DNA from 3 places in the Erwinia sp. 1181_3 genome. Region 1 is predicted to be linked to each of the others. Evidence: riboswitches for the same ligand, from Rfam matches in the RefSeq annotation. Region 1 holds a riboswitch; each other region holds the start of a gene.

Region 1 (5,590 bases):
GTTGTCATTATAATGAACGCAGGTGCTTCTAAGATCAACACGAACGTTTCGTTCATTTTGGCGAACGATAAGGCGAAAGATGACACAGCCCATAGCGGTAATTGCGGAAAGTTTGATTCGGGAACGCACACAGGCCGGGCTTTCACTCGCCGAAGTGGCCCGAAGGGCGGGAATTGCAAAGTCGACGCTGTCGCAGCTGGAGGCGGGCAACGGTAACCCCAGCCTGGAGACGCTGTGGGCGCTGTGTGTGGCACTGAATATTCCCTTTGCCAAACTGCTGGAACCTGAAGGCAACAAAACCCAGATCATCCGGCGTGGCGAAGGGGCGAAAGTGGTGGCCGGAGAAGCGAACTATCAGGCCATTTTGCTGGCCAGCTGCCCACCGGGTGCGCGGCGCGATATCTATCTGTTAATGACCCAGCCGGGTGCTGACCGTCTGTCACAGCCGCATCCTGTTGGATCGGTTGAGCACATTATCGTCACCCAGGGGCGGGCGCTGGTCGGGCTTAAGGATGCCCCGGAAGAGCTAGCGCCAGGCGATTACATCTGCTATCCCGCCGATCGTGAGCATATCTTTAAAGCGCTGGAACCCGACACCCTGGCACTGCTGGTGGCAGAGCAGGGATAAAGGGAGGATGGGGACGGAAAACCGTCCCGTAATCGGGTTTTTATACCGTGTCGCTGAATAGCGGTTGACGGGGAGTTATGATTCTATCGAACCGATTTTTTGTTGAGACTATTCTTATCGTTAGCTAGAATGCGGCCTGAAAAAGTGAAGGTGTATTATCATTTCTACATAAAATGTGTATTTGCTTTTAATAAAGCAATCTGGGATTTAAATCAAAATCGGTCAGGCTGACGTTCAGAATGTTCTGGCCGAAATAAATTATAAAATGGAGTTAAGAATGAAAGGCATCAGTAAACTGGTCTGGGCAGGTCTCGCGCTGAATATCTGCTATCTCGGCGCGGTAGGGTATCTCACTACCCAGGTGGGAGATGATGAGTTAACTATTTTTGCACGCAATGTGATTGCTTTTTTACAGTACTTCTCCATCCCATTTTTAGTTTCTATTTTATTGCAGATCATCAGTTTGCCCCTGTTATTCAAAAGCCCAAAGTGGGGACTGGCGCTGGCTATCATTGGCTCGCTTATTATCCTGCCATTAAGTATGGTTTTCCTCGCCGGTTATATGTTTAGCTATGAAAAGCATTGCAACAAGGGCCTGGAAGTATTTTCACCCAATGAAAAAAACACACCTTCACGGGCTTTGATTTTTAAAACATCGATGTTCTATGTGCAGGGCGGGATTTCCCTTGCTATCGGATTGTTTATTCTGGCCGATGGTGTGAGCGTTGGCGGATTATTAGTCTGTACCGGGATCATTTTTATCTCAAATGCGATGCGTTTAAAGCAACGCGTGATGATTGGGGTGTCAGGCGATAAATTGATCCTGACCCCGGCGCTGTATGCTGAAACCTGTCTGATCCCGCTAACCGATGTCACGTTAATCAAAGAAAATAAAAATGTCTTCAAACTGCATATCCACTCTGCTGGTGTTGACAGGAAATGTAGCTTTAGTAAAAAAATGATCGCCGGAGAGAATGCTCAGGCAGACCTTGCGGAGATTTTGTCAACATTGCCGAAAGCGGACAGCGAGGCTGTGGCGGTGAGTGACAAGCCTGAATAACCTCCAGCCCGGGCGGCGGGAGACGTAAAAGCTTGTTTCTCTACCATCTAACTGGCATGATTCTGAAGGGTGATTATCGCAATGGTAATTACAACGCATTGATTTTACTATTTAAATGACTCGGGGTGCCCTTCTTCGTGAAGGCTGAGAAATACCCGTACCACCTGATCTGGATAATGCCAGCGTAGGGAAGTCAGATGCCCGACCGGCATCGCCTTCTTGATCGCCGGTTGGGAGCATATATGATCCAACCTGAACGCCTGAGCCACGCCGATGTGGCCCATTCCCTGACGCTGTTTCAACAGCAATCTCCCCTGATTCACTGTATGACCAATGATGTGGTGCAAACCTTTACCGCCAACGTGCTGCTGGCGCTGAGGGCTTCCCCGGCGATGGTGATCGATCAGGACGAAGCCGCGCAGTTCAGCGCCATTGCTGATGCCCTGCTGGTAAACGTTGGTACGCTGACCCATTCCCGCAGTGAAGCGATGCGGGCAGCGATCCATGCGGCCAGCGCTGCCGGACGACACTGGACATTAGATCCGGTGGCGGTAGGGGCGCTGGATTTCCGTACCACTTTCTGTCACCAACTCCTGTTACTCAAGCCCGCTGCGATCCGCGGCAATGCTTCGGAAATTATGGCACTGGCAAAACAGGCGGTCAGCGGACGGGGCGTAGACACTCAGCATGCGTCAACGGCGGCATTACAGGCAGCCGTTGCGTTGGCGACGGAAACGGGGGCGGTGGTGGCGGTTACCGGAGAAGTGGATTTTGTCACCGACGGTGTGCGCACCCTCAGCGTCAGCGGCGGTTCCCCACTGATGACGCGCGTGGTCGGCACCGGCTGTGCGTTGTCCGCCGTGGTCGCCGGATTTACCGCGCTGCCCGGCGATCGTCTGGTGCATGTCGCCAGCGCCTGCCACGTGGTGGCGTTGGCGGGAGAGCGAGCAGCGGCAGCGGCGCAGGGGCCGGGCAGCTTTATCCCCGCGTTCCTCGATGCACTGTATCAACTGAACCCGGAGGCACTGGTATGAAACGGATTAACGCCATGACCATTGCCGGAACTGACCCGAGCGGTGGCGCCGGGATCCAGGCCGATCTGAAAGCTTTCTCTGCACTGGGCGCCTATGGCACCAGCGTGATCACCGCGCTGGTGGCGCAGAACACCACGGGCGTGCAGTCGGTCTATCGCATTGACCCGGCATTCGTGGGCGCGCAGCTGGATTCGGTCCTGTCGGATGTGCGTATCGACACGATAAAAATCGGTATGCTGGCAGAAAGCGCCATCGTTGAGGTGGTTGCCGAACGGCTGAAAGAGACCCCGGTGCCCTGGGTGGTACTGGATACGGTGATGCTGGCAAAAAGCGGCGATCCGCTGCTCTCTGCTGAGGCGGTTGCCACCTTACGCGAGCGTCTGTTACCGCAGGTCTCCCTGATTACGCCCAATCTGCCAGAAGCCGCCGCGCTGCTGGCCTGCGATCCGGCACGCGATGAGGCCGAGATGCGTGAACAGGGCAGGGCGCTGCTGGCGCTGGGCTGTCAGGCGGTACTGATGAAGGGCGGCCATCTTAGCGAATCGGAAAGCCCGGACTGGCTGTTTACCCACCAACTTGAACAGCGGTTTACCGCGCCTCGCATTATGACGCGCAATACGCACGGTACGGGCTGTTCGCTGTCGGCGGCGCTGGCGGCACTCCGTCCGCGACACGATGATTGGGTTGCCACCGTACAAGCGGCTAAATACTGGTTGCAGGGGGCGCTTGAGCAGGCAGACTCGCTGGAGGTCGGCCACGGGCATGGCCCGGTGCATCATTTTCATCAGTGGTGGTGACCACGATGGTCCGCGTTTTTTTGTGCGGATCGTTCTGAAAAATGGAGTCAGCAATTTGCCTTAATAACAGTTTTGGGTCCACCCTGTTGGGGTCAGGAAAACTGACCCGCGGGCCATCAAAATGGCCCTCACACATTTTAACAGGAGTTATCATGACGGACATCGTACAGTTATTGGGCAAAGAAGCGGATTCTCTTTTGCAACATCGCTGCATGACTATTCCAGCGGACAACCTCTATCTTCCAGGGGCGGATTATGTGGATCGGGTGATGGTCGATAACAATCGTCCCCCGGCAGTTTTACGCAATATGCAAACACTGTACAACACCGGACGTTTAGCCGGGACAGGTTACCTCTCTATCCTCCCCGTAGACCAGGGCGTCGAGCATTCGGCGGGCGCCTCTTTTGCTGCGAACCCGCTCTACTTCGATCCGAAAAATATTGTGGAGCTGGCGATTGAAGCGGGCTGTAACTGTGTGGCTTCCACGTATGGCGTACTGGCTTCTGTCTCACGGCGTTACGCACACCGCATCCCGTTTATGGTTAAGCTCAACCATAACGAGACGCTGAGCTATCCCACCCAGTATGACCAGACGCTGTATGCCAGCGTTGAGCAGGCGTTTAACCTCGGTGCTGTCGCCGTCGGGGCCACCATCTATTTCGGTTCAGAGCAGTCACGGCGTCAGATTGAAGAGATCTCTGCAGCCTTTGAACGCGCCCATGAACTGGGGATGGTCACCGTACTGTGGGCGTATCTGCGCAATAATGATTTCAAAAAAGACGGGGTGGATTACCATGCCAGCGCTGATTTGACAGGCCAGGCAAACCATCTGGCGGCCACCATTGGCGCGGATATTGTGAAACAGAAAATGGCGGAGAATAACGGCGGTTATAAAGCAGTGAAATTCGGCCATACCGATGAGCGCGTCTACAGCACACTGACTACAGATAACCCTATCGACCTGGTACGTTATCAACTGGCGAACTGCTATATGGGGCGCGCCGGGATGATCAACTCCGGCGGTGCGGCAGCAGGGGATACGGATATTGCTGAATCCGTACGTACGGCGGTGATCAATAAACGTGCAGGCGGCATGGGGCTGATTTTAGGGCGCAAGGCCTTTAAGAAATCGATGAAGGACGGCGTGGCGCTGATTAATTCAGTGCAGGATGTCTACCTCGCGAAAAACGTCACCATCGCCTGATTTATCGTAGGGGTCAGGCATGCCTGACCCTGTATCAACCGTGCCTTGTCCCGCCGGTTTCAGAATGGCTCAAACCACTCGCTGTTCTGCTCGGCAATCGGGGTAATAGAGAAAATCATCTCCTGCAAATGGCGGCGCAGCGCCTGTTCAGCGGCATCGGCATCTTTCGCACACAAGGCCAGGTAAATCTGGTGGTGCTGCTCGATCAGGCTCTCTGGCGGTGACACTTTACTTAACGTCAGAAAACGCACGCGGTCCATGGTGGCTTTAATATTTTCCACCGTCTCCCACGCCAGTTCACAGGCAATACTTTGCGCGATCAATCGGTGAAACTCATCGTCCAGCAAGAGAAACGATTGGCTGTCGTGGCGATCGGCGGCCAGCTTTTGTAATTGCAGATTATGCTCCAGCGCCGCCAGCCCGACAGGTGTGGCTTCTGCAGCTGCACGGCGTACCACTGCAACTTCAACAGCTTCACGTATAAAGCGACCATCGGCAACGCGCTGTGCGGAGATTTTACGCACGAAGGTGCCGCGCTGCGGAAGGACCTGCACCAGGCCCGCTTCTGCCAGTTTGATAAAGGCTTCACGAACCGGCTGACGCGATACGTTAAAGCGCGTGGACACCTCTTTTTCCGACAGCAGTGAGCCGGGATGGATCGCACAGGTGACGATATCCTGACGCAGGAATCGATAAATCTGCTGGTTGACCGGCTCACTGGCGGTGATGGTATAAACTGTCGACATTCGGCAACGTCCCTTTAGCGGCGGGTCAACAGCCTGCCCGCCTATGGCGTGAAAGCCTTCAGTCTAATCAGGCAGGCGCATCAGCGCCAGAGTTAAACGCGGGCAACCAGTTGATGCACC
Region 2 (5,590 bases), on a different contig from region 1:
ATCTGGGTGGATCATCAGCAGCAGTGGGTTGACCTTGTCAGCGCCCCGGCGCGCCAGATCCTCAGCATTCGCCGCGATACGATTGGCTGGGTGAGCCAGTTTTTGCGCGTCATCCCGCGGATTTCCACGCTGGAGGTAGTGATGCAGCCGCTGCTGGAGCGTGGTGTGTCGCGATCCCAGAGCGAAGAGCGTGCCAAAGCATTGCTGGGCCACCTTAACGTGCCGTCGCGCCTGTGGGGACTGGCACCGTCGACGTTTTCCGGCGGTGAGCAGCAGCGCGTCAATATTGCGCGCGGGTTTATTGCCGACTCTCCGATCCTGCTGTTGGATGAGCCGACCGCCTCACTCGATACCGCCAACAGCGCTGCCGTGGTGGCGCTGATTGAAGAGGCGCGCCAGCGCGGCGCGGCGATTGTCGGCATTTTTCATGATAACGCGGTGCGCGATCGCATCGCTGACCGTCTGCATGTGATGCAACCTGTTGCTCTGGAGCACGCCGAATGATCATCAATAACGTCAAACTGATCCTGGAAAATGAAGTGGTCGAGGGATCGCTGGCCTGTGAAAATGGCGTGATCCGCGCCTTCTCTGACACACAAAGCCAGCTTCCGGCAGCGATTGACGGCGAGGGCGGCTGGCTGATGCCCGGCATGGTCGAGCTGCATACCGACAATCTGGATAAGTTCTTTACCCCGCGCCCGAAGGTGGACTGGCCTGCGCACTCCGCCATGAGCAGCCATGATGCGCTGATTGTCGCCAGCGGCATTACCACGGTGCTGGATGCGATTGGCGTGGGCGATGTGCGCGATGGCGGCCACCGCATGGAGAATCTGAACAAGATGATCGATGCGATTCGCCATGCGCAGAAGCACGGCCTGAACCGTGCCGAACATCGCCTGCACCTGCGCTGTGAACTGCCCCATGACTCAACGCTGCCGCTGTTTGAACAACTGATGTGTAACCCGGCACTGTCGCTGGTGTCACTGATGGATCACTCACCGGGGCAGCGCCAGTATGTGTCGCTGGCGGCGTGGCGCACCTATTTTGGCGGCAAATATCAGCTCAGCGATCGGCAGCTTGATGAGTACGAGGCCGATCAGCTAAGCCTGGCGGCCCGCTGGTCCACGCCGAACCGTGAGGCGATTTCTGCCTGGTGTCGTCAGTATCACATTCCGCTGGCCAGCCACGATGACGCCACCTATGAACACGTGGTTGAATCGAAAGGGGTAGGCAGCGTTATCGCTGAGTTCCCGACCACCGAAGAGGCCGCACGCGCCTCGCGTGAAATGGGCTTACAGATACTGATGGGGGCGCCGAATATTGTGCGTGGCGGCTCGCACTCCGGCAACGTGGCGGCCAGCGAGCTGGCACAGCTGGGGCTGCTGGATATTCTCTCGTCGGATTACTATCCCGCCAGCCTGCTGGATGCGGCATTCCGCCTTGCCGCCGATGAACGTCACAGCATGACGCTGCCTGCGGCCATTGCGTTAGTAACGCGTAACCCGGCCCGCTCCATCGGCCTTGACGATCGCGGTGTGATTGATGAAGGCAAACGGGCCGATCTGGTGCTGGTGCGTGCGCACCGCGATCAGGTCTATGTATCGTCGGTGTGGGCGCAGGGCAGGAAGGTGTTCTGATGGGGCGGCTGATCTGGCTGATGGGCGCTTCCGGCTCCGGCAAAGACAGCCTGCTACTGGCGCTGCGTGAATGCGCACCGGAGCGGATGATTGTGGCGCATCGCTATATCACCCGCAGCGCCAGCGCCGGGGGCGAAAACCATATCGCCCTCAGCGAGCATGAGTTCCGACGTCGGCGTGAATACGGTCTGTTTGCCCTCGACTGGCAGGCGCATCATTTTTACTACGGGCTGGGTATTGAGATCGATCAGTGGCTGGCAAGTGGGCTGGATGTGGTGGTGAACGGTTCACGGCTGCATCTGGCGGCTGCCCGTCAGCGTTACGGTGAGCGGCTGTTGCCGGTGTGTTTGCAGGTGTCGGCGGAGATCCTCGCCGGGCGACTGCGCCAGCGCGGTCGCGAGGATGAAGCCGCCATTGAACAGCGGTTGCAGCGTGCGGCAGAGCCGGTGGCGGCAGGGTGTATGACGTTAAGTAATGATGGGCCATTGAGTGAGACGTTACAGGGTTTTTCGGCGTTGTTAACGCCGCCCCGTTGACGGCGGGCGGGTCATGACCCGCCCCTACGCAACCCCCACTGACCTGCGCATTCTGTAGGGGTGAGGCATGCCTCGCCCGCGTCCCGTAATGCAACCCCCACTGACCTGCGCATTCTGTAGGGGTGAGGCATGCCTCGCCGCGTCCCGTAATGCAACACCCACTGAACTGCACATTCTGTAGGGGTGAGGCATGCCTCGCCCAATGTCCCGTAATGCAACCCCCACTGACCTGCGCTTCTGTAGGGGCGAGGCATGCCTCGCCCGCGTCCCGTAATGCAACCCCCACTGACCTGCGCTTCTGTAGGGGTGAGGCATGCCTCGCCCGCGTCCCGTAATGCAACACCCACTGAACTGCACATTCTGTAGGGGTGAGGCATGCCTCGCCCAATGTCCCGCGTCAGCAACATTGACGTTCCGGAAAATTCCTGACTTAATTCCTCCTCCAGGGGGAGCCAGGCAACTGGCTGAGAAATCGTAAAAGATTCAGCGCGATGACCCTTAACACCTGATCCGGATAATGCCGGCGAAGGGATGGGGCAACTTACCTCTCTTTTGCCGGTAGTCTGCTTATAAGGACTACCTGATGACCACTCGTTTTACCGACACACTCCGTACACTGAGCCAGCCCATCTGGACACAGGCCGTCACGCATCGTTTTGTTCGCGAGCTCTATGATGGCAGCGTGGATCGCCAGGTGATGAGCACTTACCTCACCCAGGATCACCGTTTTCTCGACAGCTTCCTCACCTTAGTCGGATCGGCCATTGCCAGTGCCGACAGCCCCGCAGCCCGCCTGCGCTTTGGTCGCTGCGCCGGGGTTGTCTCCGGTGAAGAGAACACCTATTTTCTGCGCGCATTTGAGGCGCTGGACGTCAGCGCCGCGCAGCGCGACGCCGAACCGGACACTTCTCCCACTGCGGGATTCAAGGCGATCATGCTGGAGGCCGCTGCCACGCGCTCCTATGCGGTGATCCTGACCGTACTCAATGTCGCCGAGTGGCTGTACCTCGACTGGGCGTCACAGGCCCCGCTGCCATTGCCTGCCAGTTTTGTTCACGCCGAGTGGATTATGTTGCACGATAACCCCGATTTCCGCGAATTTGTCGCCTTTTTACGTCAGGAGCTCGACCGTGTTGGCCCGGCACAGCAGGCGCAGTGTGAGGATTTCTTCCTGCGCGCCGTGACGCTGGAAAAGGCTTTCTTTGATGCGGCTTATCAATAAACAGATCTGATTATTCGCAGTGGCCGACCTTTTCGGGTCGGCCTTTTTGCCGGAGTGATAATGCCGTTGTGCAGGTTGATGAGACGACGCTTAATCGCTCTTTAACGCGGCGGTGACGTGGCCGATGGCGCGTAGCACATCGTCGGAACTGTCGCGTATATCAGCGATGACGCCGCCGGCTTCCTGCGCCAGCTCCACGCCGCGATCGGCACGTTGCAGGTTTGAGGTAATGCCTTTCTGCGCTTTGCTCGCCAGCAGGTGATTTTGCTGCACCATCTGTTCGATTTCGGTGGTGGCGCGGTTGATGTTTTGCGCCAGCGTGCGCACTTCGTTGGCCACCACCGCGAAGCTGCGACCCTGCGTGCCTGCGCGGGCGGCTTCCACCGCCGCATTGAGGGCCAGCAGGTTGGTCTGATCGGCAATACGACGAATACTGGTCACGATCTGGCCGATACTGTCTGAGGAATCCCCGAGCCCGGTGATATCGCCAGAGATCCCGTGCAGTTCACCTGCCAGTTCATTCATGGTCTGCACGCTGTTGGCAATCACACTGGCACCGCGTTTTGTGCTTTCGCTGGTTTGCAGCGCCGTTTGATAAGCCTGTTGGGCTGCATCACGCTCTAGCTGGTTTTTCTCAACCTGGGCGGTGACATCGGTGGCAAACTTCACCACTTTATACAGCTCGCCACTGTCGTCGAACACCGGGTTATAGGTCGCGCGCAGCCAGAGGGTAGAGCCTTGCTTGTTGACGCGCTGAAACTGGCCGGAAATAAACTCACCGCGGTTGAGCTTCTGCCAGAACAGTGTGTATTCCGGGCTGCTGCGTACCGCTGCGGAACAGAACTGGCTGTGATGTACACCGATAATTTCACTGGCGCGATATCCCATGGTTTTAAGAAAATTATCGTTAGCTTTCAGCACTTCACCCTTAAGGTTAAAGGCTATCACCGCCATTGAGCGCTCGATAGCCGTGGTCATTGCCCGCTGCTCCTGGGCATCCATAATGTGCGACGTGATGTCGGTGGCGAGCTTAATGATTTTGAACACGCGCCCGTTACGATCCCGCACCGGTACATAGTTGGCTTCGAGCCACACCGGACGGCCATTTTGCGCCACGCGCAGAAATTTATCGCTGAAACTTTCCCCGCGATTCAGCCGCATCCAGAAGTCCTGATACTGGCGCGACGCCAACAGGTCCGGCGTGCAAAACAGGCTGTGATGCTGCCCGACCACCTCATTCAGTTCGTAGCCCATTTTCTCAAGAAACAAGCTATTAGCCGTGATGATGGTGCCATCGGTCATGAATTCGATCATGGCGATAGAGTCTTTTAATGAGTCAAGCGTGGCAGAAGAGTGAGTGCGTTTCTGCCACGCAAGGCGTGACGTGATACCTGATGCAATAGTGGAAAACATGGTGGACCTTATTATTAGAGTTAGCTGTCCACAGGGTTATCGGCGGGAGGGGATAAACATTCAATCTTTGTTAATTTGCTCAGTGCCCTTTTCGGTCTGTCATGCTTCCATCACCCCTCTGTCATTAAACTTTCATCGCACAGGTGGTTAATAGGGCGCACAGCGGATAACGCGCAACCTGATAATGGACAACACATGGCACAGGCATTGTTAAAAATTGCCCCCCAGCAGCAGGCGATCCCCCACGCGGAGCATCGTGCAAAAGTGCTGGCAGTGAATGGACTCGGAAAATCATACGGCACACAGACGCGCGTCTTGCAGGACATTAACTTTGACCTGCACGCCGGTGAACTGGTGGCGGTGATTGGTCGCAGCGGCGCAGGAAAATCAACGCTGCTGCATGTGCTGAATGGCACCCTCCCGGCCAGCGAAGGCGCCATCCTTCACTTCAATGATCATGGCAAACAACAGAACATTGTTGAGCTGAATACCCGGCAGATGCGCCAGTGGCGCAGCGAGTGCGGCATGATCTTCCAGGATTTCTGCCTGGTACCGCGGCTGGATGTGCTGACCAATGTCCTGCTGGGCCGTCTGAGCCAGACCTCGACGCTGAAATCCTTCTTTAAAATCTTCCCCGATGCCGATCGTGCCCGCGCCATCGGCCTGCTGGAGTGGCTGAACATGCTGCCTCAGGCCTTGCAGCGGGCAGAAAATCTCTCCGGTGGACAGATGCAGCGTGTGGCGATCTGCCGCGCGCTGATGCAGAACCCGAAGATTTTGCT
Region 3 (5,590 bases), on a different contig from region 1:
AATTCCACTGACAAAAGTACCCTGTCTGCCAGCAAAACATCAGAAAACGCGTTATTTCATCAGAAATAACGCGCATCAATCTTATAATCAGCCCCCTTATTAACATTAAAAAAACTTTAAAATCAACACACTAAATCCCATCACTGCCCAATAAAAGTCATTTTTAATGAAACCGCTCTCACTGCCGATAAAATCCTGCAGGCACGTGTTTTACCTCCGGAAGCAGAATTATTTCAATAACACTAATTATGTTTAATAAAGGACTTAATATGATTATTTTAAAATTTAACGACTTTTCAATAGGTAAGAAACTTTTTTCAGGATTTATTCTTTTAATCTGCATTATTATCGGTATATCAGGTTACGGTATTTACGCGTTAAAAACGATAGAACATAACTCAATAAAAACAACGCTGACCAATGATATTGGCAACCAGCTGGATGCCGCCCGGCAAAACCGTTTGATTTACATGCATACGGGTGATGATGAGAAAATGAAAGCGAACGGCGATGCCATTAAATCGATGCAAACGCTGATTAAGGATGCCAGTCAGTTCACCTGGCGCGGAGAAGCTCAAAAGCAGTTTGAACAGCTCAGCGCCAATATTGAACGCTACAGTGAGTTACGAACTGACTATTACGATAAAAGCCGCCACAGTAATCAACTCGCTAAAAAACTGCTGCAACAAAGTGATAATCGCTTTCTCCCCAACCTGCAAGATGACTTAAAAAATACCGCATCGGATAGTGACTCTCTCGATAAAATTTTTGATTTACTCTTCGCGTTTTCCCTGCTCAGTGAGGCTGGCAACACACTGATCGCAAAGCATACTCCTGAAACCATATCGGACTTTGACGCATTATATCGCCGCACTGAATCGCTGTATAATGACAGCCTGGCACAATGGCCAGAGGCGACAAAAAACGTATTGACCCCGGTATGGATGCGCTACGAGGCTTTGAAAGCGAGTGCAGAAACGTATTTATCTGCCATCGCGAAAACACAACTATCTGCCGACAACATGGCCCAGGGTGCTAACGAACTGAACACCACTGCAGCCACATTAATTGAAATGCAGACGGAATATAACACCCAGGTAATTTCTCGCACGATCACCATTATCACCCTCCTTTCATTACTGGCGGTGTTTACCGGGCTGGTCACCGCTTGGGCGATCACGCGTAAAATCACACGACCTGTGAGTGAAAATCTTGCCCTGGCACAGCGCATTTCCAGTGGCGATCTTACGGCTCAGATCACCGCCTCCTCCAAAGATGAATTGGGTGAGCTAACCCAAACAATGGGCGCGATGAATACCCGTTTATGCGACATGATCTCGGGCATACGTGAAAGCGTCAGTCACTTAGCCAGTGCCTCATCACAGATTGCCGCAGGGAATACGGATTTAGCGTCCAGAACGGAGCAACAGTCCGCCGCCGTGGTGGAAACCGCCTCCAGTATGGAGGAGCTCACCTCGACGGTACGCCTTAACGCCGATAATGCCTTGCAAGCCAGCAAGCTTGCTGCCAGCGCCAGCGCCGATGCCCGTAAAGGGGGTCAGATCGTCAGTGAGGTGGTCAGCACCATGAATGGCATCGCAGGTAGCTCAAAGAAAATCACTGAAATCATTAGCGTGATCAACGGTATTGCTTTCCAGACCAATATTCTGGCATTGAATGCCGCTGTCGAAGCCGCCAGGGCCGGTGAACAGGGGCGCGGTTTTGCCGTTGTTGCCGGTGAAGTCAGAACGCTGGCGCAACGCAGCGCAGATGCGGCGAAAGAGATAGAGTCGCTGATCAACGAGTCGGTAGCACGTATTGGGACAGGGACTGAACTGGTGAATAAAGCCGGTGACAGCATGGGAGATATCGTCAACTCCGTGAGCCATGTCAGCCAGATTATCGATGAAATCTCTAGTGCCTCTCACGAACAGCGTCAGGGCATTGAACAGATAGGGAAAGCCGTGACCGAGATGGACTCGACCACGCAGCAAAATGCGACCCTGGTTCAGGAATCGTCTGCCGCCGCTATTTCGCTGGAGCAGCAGGCAAAGAAACTGAGTGAGATGGTCGCTATCTTTAAGATCAACACCAGCCGGGTGCATGAAGGCGAGTTTGTTGTCGGATCCTCAAGCCATAACCCCCTTCCCCTCCGCGCACAAACGTCTAAAGCCCTTGAGGAAGAGTGGACCTCGTTTTAAACCGACTACGCCCCGGCGAGTGTGAATAAGATCATCGTTGTCAGGTTCCCCCGGATACCGGGAGAGCCTGACAGCACGTGCTACTCGCGCCAGCCAAGGCCGGGCGCCACATGCTTGAGGATTGCTTCAATAGTGTGCGCGCAGTAGTCCACACCCAACTGGTTCGGCACGGTTAACAGCAGGGTATCGGCTTCGGCGATGGCTTCATCCTGCGCCAGTTGTTTAATCAACTGGTCCGGTTCTGCGGCGTAGCTGCGGCCAAAGATGGCGCGGGTTTTCTCATCGAGGTAACCCACTTTGTCCCCTTCTTTGCCGCTGTTGCCAAAGTACGCACGGTCCATATCATTCACCAGCGCAAAGATACTGCGGCTCACCGAAACACGCGGGGTGCGCGTATGTCCGGCGGCTTTCCACGCTTCCCGGTAGGCGCGGATCTGTTGCGCCTGCTGGATATGGAAAGGCTCACCGGTTTCATCATCTTTCAGCGTTGAGCTTTGCAGGTTCATCCCCAGTTTCGCCGCCCAGACGGCGGTAGCATTGGAACCGGCCCCCCACCAGATACGGTCACGCAGCCCTTCCGAGAACGGCTCCACGCGCAGCATCCCTGGCGGGTTCGGGAACATCGGCTGCGGGTTTGGTTTGGCAAAGCCTTCGCCACGCAGCACATCCAGCAGCACTTCGGTGTGATGACGCGCCATATCCGACTCGTTTTCCCCTTCCGCAGGCTGATAGCCAAAATAGCGCCAACCGTCGATCACCTGCTCAGGAGAACCCCGGCTGATGCCCAGCTGCAAACGCCCACCGGAGATCAGGTCGGCAGAGCCAGCATCTTCTGCCATATACATCGGATTCTCGTAACGCATATCGATCACCCCGGTGCCGATCTCAATACGGCGTGTTTTCGCGCCGATGGCGGCCAGCAGCGGGAACGGCGAGCTTAACTGGCGGGCAAAGTGATGCACGCGAAAATAAGCACCGTCCGCACCGAGTTCTTCAGCGGCGACCGCGAGATCAATCGACTGCAACAGCGCATCGGCCGCCGAACGGGTGCCGGACTGCGGCGAAGGGGTCCAGTGGCCGAACGACAGAAATCCAATACTTTTCATGGGGGTATCCTGTGGGGTGAAACAAATGACGATTGATTAGCAGTATATACCCAAAATAATTCGAGGTGCAGCCAACGCATCTGCGGCTCGAAGTCTGACGGGTGGATTGTAATGAAAAATGAAATCCCGTATAAAAGAGCCCTCCGAGGGGTGTCCTGTATGGGCTGAGATGGCGTAACAAGCCGAACCCTTTGAACCTGATCTGGGTCATGCCAGCGAAGGGACGGGTTGGCAGTTACCTCTGCCCTGTTCACACCTCCGCGTGCCCGGATCTCCACTTAAATGAGGGGATTCAGTGTCTAAAACTATTCAGCCTGTTGATTTCAGCCAGGGTCTGTACGGACGTTTACGCCAGCAGGCCGGTAACGACTGGCAGGACTATGTGGCGCACCCGTTTATTCACCAACTCTCACGCGGCACGCTGCCCGAGAGCGCCTTTCGTCGTTATCTGACGCAGGACTATCTTTTTCTGATTCACTTTGCCCGTGCCTGGGCGCTGCTGGTCAGCAAACTGCGCACGCTGCCGGAAATGCGCGCGGCGACGGCTTCGCTGAACGCCATTGTGGCTGAGCTGCCGCTGCACGTTGGCTACTGCGAAAGCTGGGGGCTGAGCGAAGCGCAAATCATGCGCGAACCGGAAGCGGCGGAAACCATGAACTACACCCGCTACGTGCTGGATATCGGTCACTCGGGTGATGCGCTGGATCTGCTGGTGGCGCTGCTGCCCTGTGTGGCGGGCTACGCCGAGATTGGCCTGCGCCTGCTGAACGCCCCGGAGACGGTTTTACAAGGCAGCCCTTATGCCTCCTGGATCCGCAACTATGGTGATGCAGACTATCTGAACGGCGTTCGTGCCGCCCTCGGTTTACTGGAAACGGTCGGTGAGCAGCGCGGGGCCGAAAGCCGCTTCACCGCCCTGTCTGAGATTTTCACCACCGCCACGCGCCTCGAGTCGGCATTCTGGCAGATGGGACTGAATGCGGTGCACCGGACATGAACCCACCCGGCATTGAGGTGCGCGATCTGACGCTGTGCTTCGGCCCGCGTCAGATTTTCGACCGTCTCAGTTTTACCCTCCCGCCGGGGCGATTTGTTGCCCTGCTGGGGGCCAGCGGCAGCGGCAAGACCAGCCTGCTGAAGATTATCGCCGGGCTGGCGAAGCCCACCTCCGGCACCGTCTGCGGTAGCGATGGCCTGCCGTTGCCCGGGCGTATTGCTTATATGGGGCAGAAAGATCTGCTTTATCCCTGGCTGTCGATCAGCGACAACATCACACTGGGTGCGCGTCTGCGCGGCGAAAACGTGGATGCCGCCTGGGCTGCCCATCTGCTGGAACGCGTCGGACTGCACGGACACGGCAACGACCTCCCTGCGGCGCTCTCCGGCGGCATGCGCCAGCGGGCGGCGATTGCCCGTACGCTGTATGAAAGACGCCCCGTTGTCCTGATGGATGAGCCGTTCTCCGCGCTGGATACGCTGACGCGGGCCAAAATCCAGACGCTGGCCGCTGAACTGCTGGCCGACCACACCGTATTGCTGATTACCCATGACCCGATGGAAGCCTGCCGTCTGAGTCACCACCTGCTGGTGTTGTCTGGTTATCCTGCCGGGATCGACGACACTCACACCATTGGTGGCCAGCCGCCCCGTGCGCCGGATGATGCTGACGTGCTGAAAAGCCAGGCCGAACTGTTGCAGCAGTTGCTGAGGGCCGCAGAATGAGCGGAAAAATCGCCACCAGCGCACGTGGCGTCATGATTTTTACCGGGCTGCTGCTGCTGTGGTGGCTGGCCACACTGAGTGATATTCCCGCCTTTTTGCTGCCGTCGCCCGCCGCTGTTGCCCGCGCGCTGTGGGATGGCCGCGCTTTCCTCGCGTATCACAGCCTGGTTACGGCCTCAGAAGTCCTGATCGGGCTGGTGCTGGGCGTACTGCTGGGGTCGCTGCTGGCGATCGGCATGATCTTCTCCCCCCGCCTGCAACGCTGGCTGATGCCCGTGGTGCTGACCAGCCAGGCCATTCCGGTGTTTGCCCTCGCGCCACTGCTGGTGCTGTGGTTTGGCTTTGGCATCAGCGCCAAAGTGGCGATGGCGGTGCTGGTGATCTTCTTCCCGGTGACCTCTGCTTTCTTTGACGGGCTGAGGCGGGTTAATCAGGACTATCTGGACCTTGCCCGCACCCTGGGTGCCTCACGCTGGGCGCAGCTGCGCCATGTCCGGCTGATGGCGGCGCTGCCTGCTTTTGGCTCCGGCCTGCGCATGGCGGCTGCCGTGGCACCGATTG

Evidence for each region. Region 1 has a riboswitch for thiamine pyrophosphate ahead of thiM (hydroxyethylthiazole kinase). Riboswitches for the same ligand answer to the same signal wherever they lie in the genome.
Region 2: it holds a riboswitch for thiamine pyrophosphate, as region 1 does, so the genes downstream of both, FY046_RS05455 (TenA family protein) here and thiM (hydroxyethylthiazole kinase) in region 1, are expected to answer to the same signal.
Region 3: it holds a riboswitch for thiamine pyrophosphate, as region 1 does, so the genes downstream of both, FY046_RS05220 (TenA family protein) here and thiM (hydroxyethylthiazole kinase) in region 1, are expected to answer to the same signal.

What each region holds. Positions count from the first base shown of each region.
Region 1 is NZ_VTDE01000001.1:669,831-675,420, reverse strand. Features, by position in the region: gene FY046_RS03085 (helix-turn-helix domain-containing protein) at 80-628, shown strand; gene FY046_RS03080 (hypothetical protein) at 906-1,688, shown strand; TPP riboswitch at 1,800-1,896, shown strand; gene thiM (hydroxyethylthiazole kinase) at 1,931-2,722, shown strand; gene thiD (bifunctional hydroxymethylpyrimidine kinase/phosphomethylpyrimidine kinase) at 2,719-3,519, shown strand; gene fbaB (class I fructose-bisphosphate aldolase) at 3,672-4,724, shown strand; gene FY046_RS03060 (GntR family transcriptional regulator) at 4,784-5,470, opposite strand; gene FY046_RS03055 (mannitol dehydrogenase family protein) at 5,563-5,590, opposite strand, start outside.
Region 2 is NZ_VTDE01000002.1:238,756-244,345, reverse strand. Features, by position in the region: gene phnL (phosphonate C-P lyase system protein PhnL) at 1-504, shown strand, start outside; gene phnM (alpha-D-ribose 1-methylphosphonate 5-triphosphate diphosphatase) at 501-1,637, shown strand; gene phnN (ribose 1,5-bisphosphokinase) at 1,637-2,173, shown strand; TPP riboswitch at 2,609-2,722, shown strand; gene FY046_RS05455 (TenA family protein) at 2,757-3,395, shown strand; gene FY046_RS05450 (methyl-accepting chemotaxis protein) at 3,486-4,808, opposite strand; gene phnC (phosphonate ABC transporter ATP-binding protein) at 5,004-5,590, shown strand, end outside.
Region 3 is NZ_VTDE01000002.1:192,815-198,404, forward strand. Features, by position in the region: gene FY046_RS05210 (methyl-accepting chemotaxis protein) at 270-2,201, shown strand; gene FY046_RS05215 (LLM class flavin-dependent oxidoreductase) at 2,282-3,307, opposite strand; TPP riboswitch at 3,444-3,548, shown strand; gene FY046_RS05220 (TenA family protein) at 3,615-4,304, shown strand; gene FY046_RS05225 (ABC transporter ATP-binding protein) at 4,301-5,029, shown strand; gene FY046_RS05230 (ABC transporter permease) at 5,026-5,590, shown strand, end outside.